DNA from 4 places in the Colwellia sp. MEBiC06753 genome. Region 4 is predicted to be linked to each of the others. Evidence: predicted binding sites of a transcription regulator. Region 4 holds the regulator's gene; each other region holds the start of a gene.
What was found. Region 4 encodes LexA, which represses DNA repair genes until DNA is damaged. Its sites were predicted from a motif close to TACTGTATNNNNATACAGTA; they were not measured.

Region 1 (3,204 bases), on a different contig from region 4:
CAGAAGCCAACATTCGACTCAATGATGGGCGAACTTACTCCGCCAGTTTAGTGGGGGTCAGCCCAAATCATGACTTGGCGGTACTTAAAATAGACGTAAAGTTGGACTTACCACCTGCGGTTCCTATTGGTACAAGTGATGATTTACAAGTTGGGCAGTCAGTGTTTGCGATTGGTAATCCATTTGGCTTGGATTACACATTAACCAGTGGCATCGTCTCCGCCCTTAACAGGTCTCTCTCCGCCGATTCAGATTTAATTATTAATAACCTTATTCAAACTGATGCGGCAATTAATCCGGGAAATTCTGGCGGCCCCTTACTCGATAGTGCTGGCAGACTAATCGGCATTAATACCGCTATTTATAGTCCATCCGGAGCCTATGCTGGAATTGGTTTTGCGGTACCCGTTGATACTGTTAATCGCGTTATCCCTCAACTTATTGCTACTGGTCGTTACACAAGGCCGTCTCTTGGAATATCAATAGACGATGATATTAACAGGCAAATAAGCAGACAGTTGGGTATCCAGGGTGTTGCCATATTAGAAATTGCTCCTAATTCGCCAGCATTTAAAGCTGATCTGCAAAGCGCACAAGTTACCCCGTTTGGTATTACCTTGGGAGATGTAATTCAATCAGTAAATGGTAAAAAAGTGACGAACGTTAAGTCTTTGTTGTCAGAGCTGGATAATTTTGAAATAGGTGAGGCTGTCTTGATTGGTATTTTAAGAGGTGAAAAAAAATTAGATCTACATGTTGTACTAGAGTAAACCTTCTCTCTGTCTTCTGGCACTTTTGAGCATGAAGCGGACATTAATGATCTTAAAAATGTCCAAACCACGTTAGTTTGATAATGACACCGAATTGTTAACACAAACCGACGGGTTGAACAAATATTTCCTCTATTAATATCCTACTATTTATCGGCCCTGTGACATCCACATTTTGGTGACATTTTAGTCACATTAGGTTTGCTAATATCCCATCATCTCATCAATTTAATTTGCTTAAATGTTGGAGGAAGACGATATGAGCAAGCAATTGAATCAGGCATTATGGTCAATAAGTAGAGGAAGGTTATTATGAGTTGGCAAGGTAATAAGCTTTCGAGGTTGGCTTTGTGGGTAGTACTTTTTAGCGTACCACTGTTTTCCTACGCAGCAGAGGCTCCCGGCGCACTAACCATTATTGTGACTTCACAAAAAACAGAACGACCACTTTCCAAGGTACAAGTTACGCTTAAAAAGCGAGAGACCGCTTCAACACAAACATTAACTACTGATAATCAGGGATTTAAAATCACCTCCTATGAAGGAATAATAGATTTATCTGAAAGGCTGTAATGAGCTAAACAGATCACTGGCTTGTGCTAATGAGAAGATTGTGAATTACGATCTAGTTACCTTAAAAGTAATCGATTCAAATACCTAAATTAGTCAAAAAAATATGACCCCAAGAAAAACTATCCAAACCCCAAAATAAAACCGCTAAAACCAGTGGTTTTTGACTTAACTCGTTGAATATATAAAAGACATTATCGCTGGAAACATTTTAAATGTCCTGGAAACACCACAATGCTTGTTGATCGAGCTGTTGGTATATTCAAAAAATTGTGTTACTGTTGATTCATACAGTTTATTGTGCATTATTTATCAGTTAATGCGATCGGGTGAATGAGGGAAACGCATGGCAGTTGAAAGTCGATTTGTTGTTATTAGAAATGGTGTGGAGGTGCAAACATTTATGGATAAGAAAGCCGCAGATGAATACGACAAAATGTTGGATATGGCGGATAACTTGTCGGAAATGTTTACCAAGTCGCCGATTGAGTTACCTGAAAATATGCTTGAAGATTTAAGCATTTATTTAGCTCAGCACCGTGAAGATGTTCTGATAGCGTTGCAAGCGAAAAAACCTAAACCAGCGCCAAAGCCTACAGCAGCGAAAACTGCTAAAAAGTTAAAAGCAGTAGAAGACGAACCGCTTAGCGAAGCCAGTTAATGTCTTGGCTGAAATCATCAACGCCAGCTTTTGCTGAGACTTCAACACCTCACTATACATTGATCAGAAGTCAACAGCGAAAAACACTTGGATTACAAGTTAAAAAAGGGCAGGTCATAGTACGTGCCCCTTTTTTTGTTGATGAAAAATTTATCCATGCCTTTGTTCTAGAAAAATCAGCTTGGTTAGCAGAAAAGGTGCAACAGCAAACTGCACAGCAACTCTCTCATCAAGAGTATGGTGTGCGAGAAGGAGGGAAAGTATTTTTTAATGGGCATGAATATGTAGTAAAAATTCAGCCTTCAGTAAACACCAGTATCGAAATAGTCGAACAGCAGATGGTGTTTTCATTACATCAGCGGCAGTTGAATAAGCTATCTGATAGTGCTGATAGTCAAAGCTTTTTAACTAAACTGTTAGCACAACAACTCGATAGCTATTACAAGGAACATGCACTTGAGTACTTACCCGAACGATTAGCAATGTGGGCTAATTTAACCGGTTTAACACCAAGCACTTTAAAAATAAGAAAGTATAAAGCTCGCTGGGGCAGTTGCAGTGCATCGGGTAAGGTTTGCTTAAATACTTGGTTGCTAGCATGCCCGAAATTTGTAATAGACTATGTCATTGTACATGAACTATGTCACCTCATTCATTTAAATCACTCTGCTTTATTTTGGCAATTGGTAAAGCAACACTTTCCTGAGATGGAATTGGCAAAACAGTGGTTAAAACAACATCAACGATTATTGAATTATTAATAAGTTGTTAATCATTATTTGACTTTTTTAGTTGGATTAATTTTTGCATGGTTGAAAAAATAGTCAATTTAAGCAGTTGTTTTTTACACAAACTGGGAATAGATCATGAAATTGTCATCTAATAGTATCAAAATGATATTTATATATATTGTGTCAGCTGTACTTTCTATTTTATTAATTAAATTGCTTCTACCCTTTTAAATTAAAGTGTTCCTAGCTTGGGTTTATTTTTTGGTGGCTATATAAAGTTGAGCTACCAATATTAATTTTTGCTCGTTTGATGTTCTTGTGTTCATGATCGGCGAAGATGTCCAAAAATCTTACAATTATTGATTATTTTTCATTAACAATTGTTTAAATTTAGGTTAGATTAGGCTGGTTAAAAAATAATAATAACAAGGATAAGCCCCTAATGAGCTCGTCTGTTTTAATTTGTGATGAC
Region 2 (3,204 bases), on a different contig from region 4:
TCTACTTCTGCTTTTGCACGGATCACCGAATCTTTTTGATCAGCAACCGTTGCTTGGGCAGCGGCAAGTGCTAACTCAAGTTCATTAATTTTTTGTTGCTCTTCGCTGATTGCGTCAACAGCAGCATCTAATTTCTCTTCTACTTGCGCTTCAGCTTGCGCAATAATTTCTTCAGCAGCAATTTCTTCAGCTGACTTAGTTTCGTTAGACATATTTTCGTTCGGCATAGTTTCGTTAGGTTTAGTTGTCATGAAAACCTCCAGTAAATTCAATTGTGCTAATTATGGGGCTTAGATTTTGTCTTTCAAGCACGAAATTTTAATTTGTTGGCTTTACAACGCAAAAATTAAGAGCGAAACTGCCGCTTATAGGAATAGTAAAGGCATATAACTCTATGAGTCAGTTATATAAAACCATTGGCTTAATCGGCAAACCTAATCACGAAGGTGCAAGCGCAACCATTTTGAGCTTGTATCAATACTTACAAGAAAACGGTTATCAGGTCATTGTCGAACGTTCAGTTGCAAAATCAATTGCTGAAGAAAATATCACCATTCAATCACTCACTGAAATTGGCGAACAGGCTGATTTGGCTATAGTTGTTGGTGGTGATGGTTATATGCTTGGTGCCGCGCGAGTTTTATCAAGCTACCAAATTGGCGTGATCGGCGTTAATCGTGGCAACTTAGGTTTTTTAACCGATCTTTCACCACAAGACTTAATCGAACCTTTAGAAAAAATTCTTAAAGGTGAATCACGCGCTGAACAACGTTTTATTATTGAAGCGGAAGTTTATCGCCACGGTAAATTGAAAAGCTCAAATTCAGCGGTTAACGAAGCGGTTCTGCATGCTGGTAAAGTCGCCAGTATGATTGAATTTGAAGTGTATATTGATGACAGTTTTATGTTTAGCCAGCGTTCAGACGGCTTAATTGTTTCAACGCCAACAGGCTCTACTGCTTATTCGATGTCGGCTGGTGGCCCTATTCTCACTCCTACCCTCAATGCGCTGTCTTTGGTGCCAATGTTTCCACATACCCTTACCAGTCGCCCGATAGTAGTTGATGGTGATAGTGAGATTAAACTAGTACTCGCTAACGACAATCAAGAGAATTTACAAGTAAGCTGTGATGGTCACGTGATTTTAGCGGTGATGCCAGGCGATCAAGTCATTATCAAGAAAAGTCCTTACACCTTACGATTAATTCACCCGCTAGATCATAGCTACTTTAACGTACTTCGAAAAAAACTGAGCTGGGGCAATCGCTTATATTAACTGAATATATAAGCATAAACATTGAACACAGCCAGCTAGTTAAAATTTAATCGGCTTAATGCAATTTTTTAGTTGCACTGTATAAAATTACTGTATAAATTACCAGTTAACCACTGTTTTTTTATACATGTAATTTTATTTATGTTGCTTCAACTTACTATTCAAAATTTCGCTATTGTTAAGTCGTTGGATATTGACTGGCAATCAGGCATGACTACCATTACAGGCGAAACAGGCGCAGGTAAATCAATCGCAATTGATGCCTTAGGCTTATGTTTAGGCGATCGTGCAACCACCAATGTTGTTAGACGTAACGCAACAAAAGCTGAACTAGCCGCCACTTTTGCTATTGAACAAAATGCAGCAGCTAAAGCTTGGTTAATGGCTAACGAATTAGACAGTGATGACGAATGTATTTTACGCCGCGTTATTTCTGCAGAAGGCCGTTCAAAAGCGTATATCAATGGCAGTCAAGTACCGCTACTGCAGTTAAAAGAATTAGGTAAGTTATTAATTAATATTCATGGTCAACACGATCACCAATTAATAACTAAGCCCACCGAGCAACGAAAAATGCTCGATGCCTATGCTGATCACCCTGAGTTATTAAACAATGTAAAGCATTACTATCAAACCTATCGTAAACAGGTTTTAGAATTAGAAGCGTTGCAACAAAGTCAGGCGCAGCGTGAAGCTAAGCAGCAGTTATTACAATATCAGGTAACAGAGCTTGATGAGTTTGCCTTACAACCAGATGAGTTTGAAACGCTAGAAAGCGATTACAAGCGTTTTAGTAATAGCCATCAAATTTTAACCGATACTCGCCAAGCACTTTATGTACTATCAGAGGACGAGCAATTTAACGCGCTATCAGGTCTTCAAAAATGTGTTGATAGCATTAGCTCACTTGCAAATTATGACCAGCAACTGGCAGATATTGCATCAATGCTGCAGGAAGCAGTGGTACAAGTGGAAGAAGCTAACAACGATTTACGTCATTATCATGATCGCCTAGAGCTTGATCCTGAAACCTTTAGCATGATTGAAGAGCGCTATTCACAAGCCATTCAATTAGCGAAAAAGCACCAAGTTGCCCCGCAAGATTTACCTGCAACCCACCAAAGCTTAAGTAATGAATTAGCTGCTATGTCTAATGATGAAACGCGATTAGAGCAATTAATTGAAGAAATTGAACAATCTAAGGTTAATTACCTTGAAGCAGCTGTTGCCTTAAGCGACTCAAGAAAAACAGCAGCAAGTCGTTTAAATAAAGAAATCAGCGAAAGTATGAAAGCACTAAACATGGTTCATGGTGAATTTGCTGTTGCCTTTAATTCTTTACCAACAACTGAGCAGGCAAATATTAAACCTAATTTACACGGTATTGATGATATATGCTTTGAAGTCAGTATTAACCCAGGCCAAGCGCCTGAAGCTATGCATAAAGTTGCCTCAGGTGGGGAGCTTTCGCGCATAAGCCTTGCTATGCAAGTTATTTTGGCCGATAAGGTTGTCACCCCTACGCTAATTTTTGATGAAGTTGATGTTGGTATTAGTGGACCAACCGCCGCTATGGTGGGTGCAAAATTAAAAGAACTGGCAGCAAAAACTCAAGTGATTTGTGTGACTCATTTACCTCAGGTTGCTTGTAAAGGACATCAACAGCTATTTGTCGCTAAATTAACTGATGGTGAATTCACCGAAACTAGTGTAACGGAACTTAGTGAAGATGCTCGCGTCCAAGAAATTGCCCGGTTATTAGCCGGCAACCAAATTACACAATCAAGCTTAGCGAACGCACAAGAGTTGCTTGCGAGTTAATAAGATAAGATTTATTCTGAATTTTACTTTGTAACTCTGTGCTCGCTTGGGTATTATCCCCAGTCAAATATTGTAGGAATGATAATTTTTCATGTTGTTTAGAAGCA
Region 3 (3,204 bases), on a different contig from region 4:
CCTTTAGTTAGATCGGTTAATTGCGCTTGCACTGCTGCTTGATGGGCCTTGGCTTTCGTTAATGCCAAATGTTGATAGTCACTATCGAGCTTGGCAACTAACTCATCAACCGCTAATGCTTGCCCTTCGGTTAATCCTTGCTCTACTATCCAGCCAGCTTCTGGACTGGCAATATAAAAATAATTCGCTTCAATATAGCCAGTATAATCAGAGGCTTGTGGTTGTTTATCCTGACAACCACTCAGTCCTAATAGGGTAATAACTGTTAAAACCACGGTTAAATAAAAGCGGTGCATATCAGCCCTCATGTAAGCTTGTGTCGCTTGTTTTCGCTTGCGCCACTTGTATTCGACTCGAATAGTTAAGATGTAAGTAGCATTTATTGCGCATATCTTGGTTAGTTTTCTCTAAATAACTTATCTAGCAAATCTAAGTTAAATGCTGGCTAAAAAAGCTTAATGTACGTTGCCACGCGAGCTCAGCATTTTCCTTATCATAACGACCTGTTGAGTCATTATGAAAACCATGATTGGCATTTTTATACATATACATTTGATATGGCACTTTATTGCGCATTAAATCTGCTTCATATTTAGGCCACGATTTATTGACTCGCTCATCAAGCTCGGCCAATTGAATCAACAATGGCGCTTTAATATTGGCTCTGAGCTCGGCTTTCGCCGGTGTGCCATAAAACGGTACGCCTGCGGCAATTAAGTCAGATTCCACTGCCGCCAAATAATTTACAATGTAGCCACCAAAGCAAAAACCGACAGCGCCAAGTTTGCCGTTGCTGTTTGGCTGTGCTTTTAAAAACTTGGCGGCAGCAATAAAGTCTTGCTGGATTTTTTCACGATCAAGGCTGCGTTGCATCGCTCGGCCTTCATCATCATTGCCAGGATAGCCGCCGAGTGGGAACAAGGCATCGGGGGCAAATGCGATAAATCCAGCTTTCGCTAAACGCCGCGCGACATCTTTGATGTAAGGATTAAGACCGCGATTTTCATGTACAACTAACACAACTGGCAATAACCCTTCGAGTTTGGTTGGGGTAACCATATAGCCGCGGCCAGTGCCATGCCCTAGTTGCGAATCAAAACTTTGGTATGTCGCTTTAATTTCAGGATCATTAAATGAGACCTGCTCCGCTAAAGCATAATTAGGCAGCAATGCCGAAGTTAGCATCGTCATTGAATAACCAAGCGCCACTAAACCGCCCAGTTTTTGCATAAACATTCGTCGGTCCATACCGCCATGAGCATAGGCGTCGTACCAGTCAAATGCTTCTTGTGGAATATCATTAGTCGTTTTTTCTTGAATTACTGGCACAACATTTCTCCCTAAATTGAGGCTAACACTGACAACACATTAACAAGCGTAAGCTATTATTTTTAATCATATAAAATTATATATAGCCCAAACTTTCAACTATTTCTTCGATATAGTTCGACCCTCAACTCACAACTGGATATTTAACCAGTATTGATTTACACTAATCCCATTGATGATTTTTCCAGTTAACTAATGAATAACTGATGAAGCTTTATATCGCTGAAAAACCCAGTTTAGGGCGCGCCATTGCCGATGCCTTGCCTAAACCACATAAAAAGCAACAAGGCTATATTGAAGTTGGCAATGGCGATATTGTTACTTGGTGTATCGGCCATATTTTAGAACAAGCTGAACCCGAAGCTTATGACGAGCGCTATAAAAAGTGGCAACTCGAGCACCTGCCTATCATTCCAGAACACTGGCAATTAAAAGCTAAATATAAAACCAAAAGTCAGCTTAGCGTCATTCGTCAGCTGTGCAAACAAGCCAGTGAAATTATTCATGCTGGCGATCCTGACCGAGAAGGCCAATTGCTGGTTGATGAAGTCATTGATTTTTTAAAGATCAGCGAGGCTAAACGTAAATCCGTTAAACGCATACTGGTCAGCGATTTAAATATCGCAGCGGTGAAAAAGTCGTTAGCAAATTTGCGCAGTAACCTTGAATTTATGCCGCTATCAGTGTCGGCACTGGCCCGTAGCCGCGCAGACTGGCTTTATGGCATTAATCTAACCCGCGCCTACACCATTCAAGGCGGGAAAGTCGGCTATCAAGGTGTACTGTCGGTTGGTCGCGTACAAACTCCTGTGCTAGGTTTAGTGGTCAATCGCGAACGTGAAATTAGCAATTTTGTCAGCAAGCCGTTTTATCAAGTGGAAGCGGAAGTTGTGACCGCAGACAACCAGTCATTTCGCGCTAAATGGCAACCAAGTAAGGCCTGTCAGCCTTATATGGATGATGAAGGCCGAATTGTGGTAAAAGCATTGGCTGAAAATGTCATTTCGCGAATTAATGATCAACCTGCACAGGTTACCGATGTTAGAACCGACCCTAAATCACAAAGTGCGCCTTTGCCTTATAATTTATCTTCACTGCAAATAGACGCCGCCAAACGCTACGCCATGAACGCGAAACTGGTACTGGATGTTTGTCAGTCACTTTATGAAAAACATAAACTGATCACCTACCCTCGCTCTGATTGCCGCTATTTACCCAAAGGACATTTTGATGAAGCCCCTGCAATTATCGAGATGTTAGCGCAAAGCCAATTACCAGTGGCAGGCGCGGCGAAAAATGCCAATAGCCGTTTAAAAAGTAAAGCATGGAACGATGCAAAAGTTGGCGCTCACCATGCGATTATTCCAACCTTAAAGTCGCCAGCGAATATAAAGCTCAATAACTTTGAAGCGAATATTTACCAATTAATCGCTCGTCAATATTTAGCTCAGTTTTATTCGGCTTATCGATTTGAGCAAACCAAAATCACACTGAATATAGCTAATGGCGTTTTTACCGCTAATGCCAATATCACTATCGACCTTGGCTGGAAAGCGTTATTTTCCAAGGCAAAAAACGATAAAACAGCAACGCAAGACTCAAAAGCAAGCGATGAAAGCCCGCAGCAAGTGCTCCCCAAAGTCAGTGTTGGTGAGCAACTCCATTGCCGACAAGGTCATTTACTGGAAAAACAAACGGAACCACCCAAACATTTTACCGATGCCAGCTTGCTTGCAGCCATGACAGGAATTGCCCGCTTTGTCGAAGATAAAGCGCTTAAAGCCGTGCTTAAAGAAACTGATGGTTTAGGTACAGAAGCAACTCGCGCGGGCATTATCGACTTATTATTTAAACGCGGCTTTTTAGCACGCCAAG
Region 4 (3,204 bases):
ATCTAGCCACTGTTGGTCGTTTTCATTGGCAATGGTTTGCCCCAGAATTGCACCTAAGGCTCGAATGTTCTGTGAAATAGTTTCTAACATAGTCAGTCGCTCATTAGCGGATAATAATTAATCTAAAATTTATATTAGAAATTAAAATAAATAGAATCTAATATATATTTCTTATTTTTATCATAGATAAAATTCTATAGATGGCGATTAGGCACCCTACAATAAGACAGTTGCAATTGATTCAGGCGTTAGCACGCTATCAAAGTTTATCTTTGGTAGCGGAAAATCTATATATTTCACAGCCATCTGTGTCTATTCAGCTGAAAAACTTAAGTGAACTCATTGGTATGCCGGTGTATCAAATGCAGGGTCGAAAGGTTGAACTGACTGATGCCGGTCATGCGATATTGCGCAGTGCCAATCAGATTTTCCAATCACTAGATAATTTAAAAACTGATATCGATAACTTGCAGGGGGTAGTTACAGGTACGTTAACCCTGTCAGTTGTGACTACCGCTCAGTACTTCTTACCATTGTTATTAGCGGCATTTCATAAACGCTACCCGTTAGTGGATGTAAAACTGGAAATTGGTAACCGTGAAATGGTTTACTCACGACTGCGTGCGCATAGCGATGATTTTTATTTATTTAGCCAAATACCGCCGGATATCGAAGTCATAGAAACGCCTTTTTTATCGAATGAATTAGTGGTGGTGGTGCCAGAGCGTCACGAGTTAGCACTTCAACCTAAAATTAGTTTAGCGCGGTTAAGTCATTACCCGTTTATTCTGCGAGAACCTGGCTCTGGTACTAGAGAAGCGGCAGTTGCTTTATTCGAACAACATGGATTCAAGCTAAGAGAAAAAATGACTATCGCTAGCAGTGAAGCAATAAAGCAGGCGGTAGCTGCGGGGTTAGGAATATCTGTGTTAAGTCGTTACACCTTAGATTTTGGTTTTACCCCGGGGTTAAAAGTTTTAGAAGTGGAGCACTTTCCGGTTAGCAGCCAATGGCGTTTAGTGCAAAACGCATCAAAGCAGCAAAGCCTTTTAGCTAAGGCATTTCAGCAATTTATGTTAGAAAATGGCAATGAAATATTGGCGAATGCGGTGACCGAAAATAACACTCATCACTTTACACAAAATTTTTCAGGGTAAACAAGTCTTGCATATACATACAGTCTGTATATACTCACAGTAATACTGTATGGATATCAGGGGCACTATGAAGCCGTTAACGACACGACAATCTCAAATATTTGATCTCATTAAAGAAAAAATTGCTGAAACGGGTATGCCACCAACCCGCGCTGAAATTGCAGAGTTTTTTGGCTTTAAGTCAGCGAATGCCGCGGAAGAGCATTTAAAAGCACTGGCTAAAAAAGGTTACATTGAGATGTTACCTGGCACATCAAGAGGCATACGCCTAGCAGAAGAATTTATTGAAGAGTCAGGCTTACCGCTTATTGGCCGCGTTGCCGCAGGCGAGCCTATTCTCGCTCAAGAGCATGTCGAAGATCGTTACCAAATAGATGGAAATTTATTTCACCCTGCGGCAGATTATTTATTGCGCGTAAATGGTGAGAGTATGAAAGATATTGGTATTCTCGATGGTGATTTGCTTGCCGTTCATCAAACAACCGATGTTCATAATGGTCAGGTTATTGTTGCACGGGTTGAAGATGAGGTAACTGTTAAGCGCTTTAAGCGAGAAGGTAATATCGTCTATTTACACGCAGAAAATGAAGCTTTTTCTCCAATTAAAGTCGACCTTAGCAATCAGCATTTTAATGTTGAAGGAATTGCAGTTGGTGTGATCAGAAATGCTGATTGGATGTAACTAATTCGTTAATTAAATAATTATCTTGAAAAATTAAGCCAGTCATTTTGACTGGCTTTTTTATTGGCAAACTTTAAAAAACGTATCAACTAATAAAACATCGAATGCCAGATACTGCAGGCGTTTTGTTTAAAAATCATTCATTTCTACCTGTGAACTTTAGAGTTCCTACTCTACTGAAATTTAAAGAAAAATTTTAAATATTTAAAAATAAAGCACTAGACCTTGATTAAATTTTGAGTAATTCTAGGGTGGTAAGTGTACAAAAATAAAAAAATAATAATAACTGATGCGTATGCGCTAAACATCAAAGCATCAGCAAGCAATTAACAAGTATATGTAACGTTAGTGAGGCAACTCATTAACGCTTTTACTGTCTTTGTTATTCAACAGGGTAGAGGAGATGTCGAGTGAAGAGACGTAACCTAGGTTGGCTGTTTTTGGGAACCTTGCTTTCCAGTTCAGCTTGGGCGGAGATGGAGCTAAATCTAACGCGAGGTGTTACTAAAATTAGTAACGAGGTCTATGACCTGCATATGTTAATTTTTTACATATGTGCTGCTATTGGCGTTATTGTTTTTGGCGCAATGTTTTGGTCGATGGCGTTTCATCGAAAATCAAAAGGAGTCAAACCTGCAACTTTCCATGAAAGTACTAAAGTGGAAATTTTGTGGACAGCAATTCCTATCGTGATCTTAATCGCCATGGCGGTGCCCGCAACAAGCACCCTGATTGAGATGGAAAACAACGACAACTCCGATATTACTATTCAAGTCACTGGTTCACAGTGGAAATGGCACTATAAATATTTCGATCAGGGCATTGAATATTATTCAGTGCTGGCAACTCCTCGCGAGCAATATCATAATTTGTCGGGTGAAAGTGCTGCTAAAGGTGAACATTACCTGCTTGAAGTGGATAAACCGTTAGTGATTCCAATTAATAAGAAAGTGCGCTTTTTAATTACTTCTGATGACGTCATTCACTCTTGGTGGGTACCTGCTTTTGCGGTTAAACAAGATGCTAACCCAGGCTTTATTAATGAAGCTTGGACGATAGTGGACGAACCAGGTATTTATCGCGGCCAATGTGCAGAGCTTTGTGGTAAAGACCACGGCTTTATGCCAGTAGTAGTTGAAGTGAAAACCGAAGCAGATTATGCCGCATGGTTAGATGAACAAAAGCAGCTAATTGCTGACGCTAAGGCGGCAGAAGCCGCTTCACTAAACGCTGCGGCCTCGATGGAAGAACAAATGCAATTGGGTGAAACAACCTACAACGCCTATTGCGCAGCATGTCACCAACCTACAGGTTTAGGTTTACCACCAGCATTTCCCGCTCTCAAAGGCAGTGTTATTGCTACTA

Region 1: the regulator LexA is predicted to act here: its motif matches at 1,617-1,636, upstream of ACOB82_RS11585 (YebG family protein).
Region 2: the regulator LexA is predicted to act here: its motif matches at 1,365-1,384, upstream of recN (DNA repair protein RecN).
Region 3: the regulator LexA is predicted to act here: its motif matches at 1,463-1,482, upstream of ACOB82_RS11745 (DNA topoisomerase III).

What each region holds. Positions count from the first base shown of each region.
Region 1 covers NZ_JBQMTM010000013.1:113,689-116,892, reverse strand. Annotated here, with positions in the region: gene ACOB82_RS11595 (S1C family serine protease) at 1-770, shown strand, start outside; gene ACOB82_RS11590 (hypothetical protein) at 1,083-1,343, shown strand; gene ACOB82_RS11585 (YebG family protein) at 1,687-2,001, shown strand; gene ACOB82_RS11580 (M48 family metallopeptidase) at 2,001-2,762, shown strand; gene ACOB82_RS11575 (response regulator) at 3,175-3,204, shown strand, end outside.
Region 2 covers NZ_JBQMTM010000015.1:113,586-116,789, forward strand. Annotated here, with positions in the region: gene grpE (nucleotide exchange factor GrpE) at 1-227, opposite strand, end outside; gene nadK (NAD(+) kinase) at 395-1,276, shown strand; gene recN (DNA repair protein RecN) at 1,418-3,097, shown strand; gene ACOB82_RS12840 (outer membrane protein assembly factor BamE) at 3,189-3,204, shown strand, end outside.
Region 3 covers NZ_JBQMTM010000014.1:15,201-18,404, forward strand. Annotated here, with positions in the region: gene ACOB82_RS11735 (HlyD family secretion protein) at 1-296, opposite strand, end outside; gene ACOB82_RS11740 (dienelactone hydrolase family protein) at 430-1,320, opposite strand; gene ACOB82_RS11745 (DNA topoisomerase III) at 1,536-3,204, shown strand, end outside.
Region 4 covers NZ_JBQMTM010000008.1:131,186-134,389, forward strand. Annotated here, with positions in the region: gene ppc (phosphoenolpyruvate carboxylase) at 1-90, opposite strand, end outside; gene ACOB82_RS08570 (LysR substrate-binding domain-containing protein) at 201-1,157, shown strand; gene lexA (transcriptional repressor LexA) at 1,225-1,839, shown strand; gene coxB (cytochrome c oxidase subunit II) at 2,316-3,204, shown strand, end outside.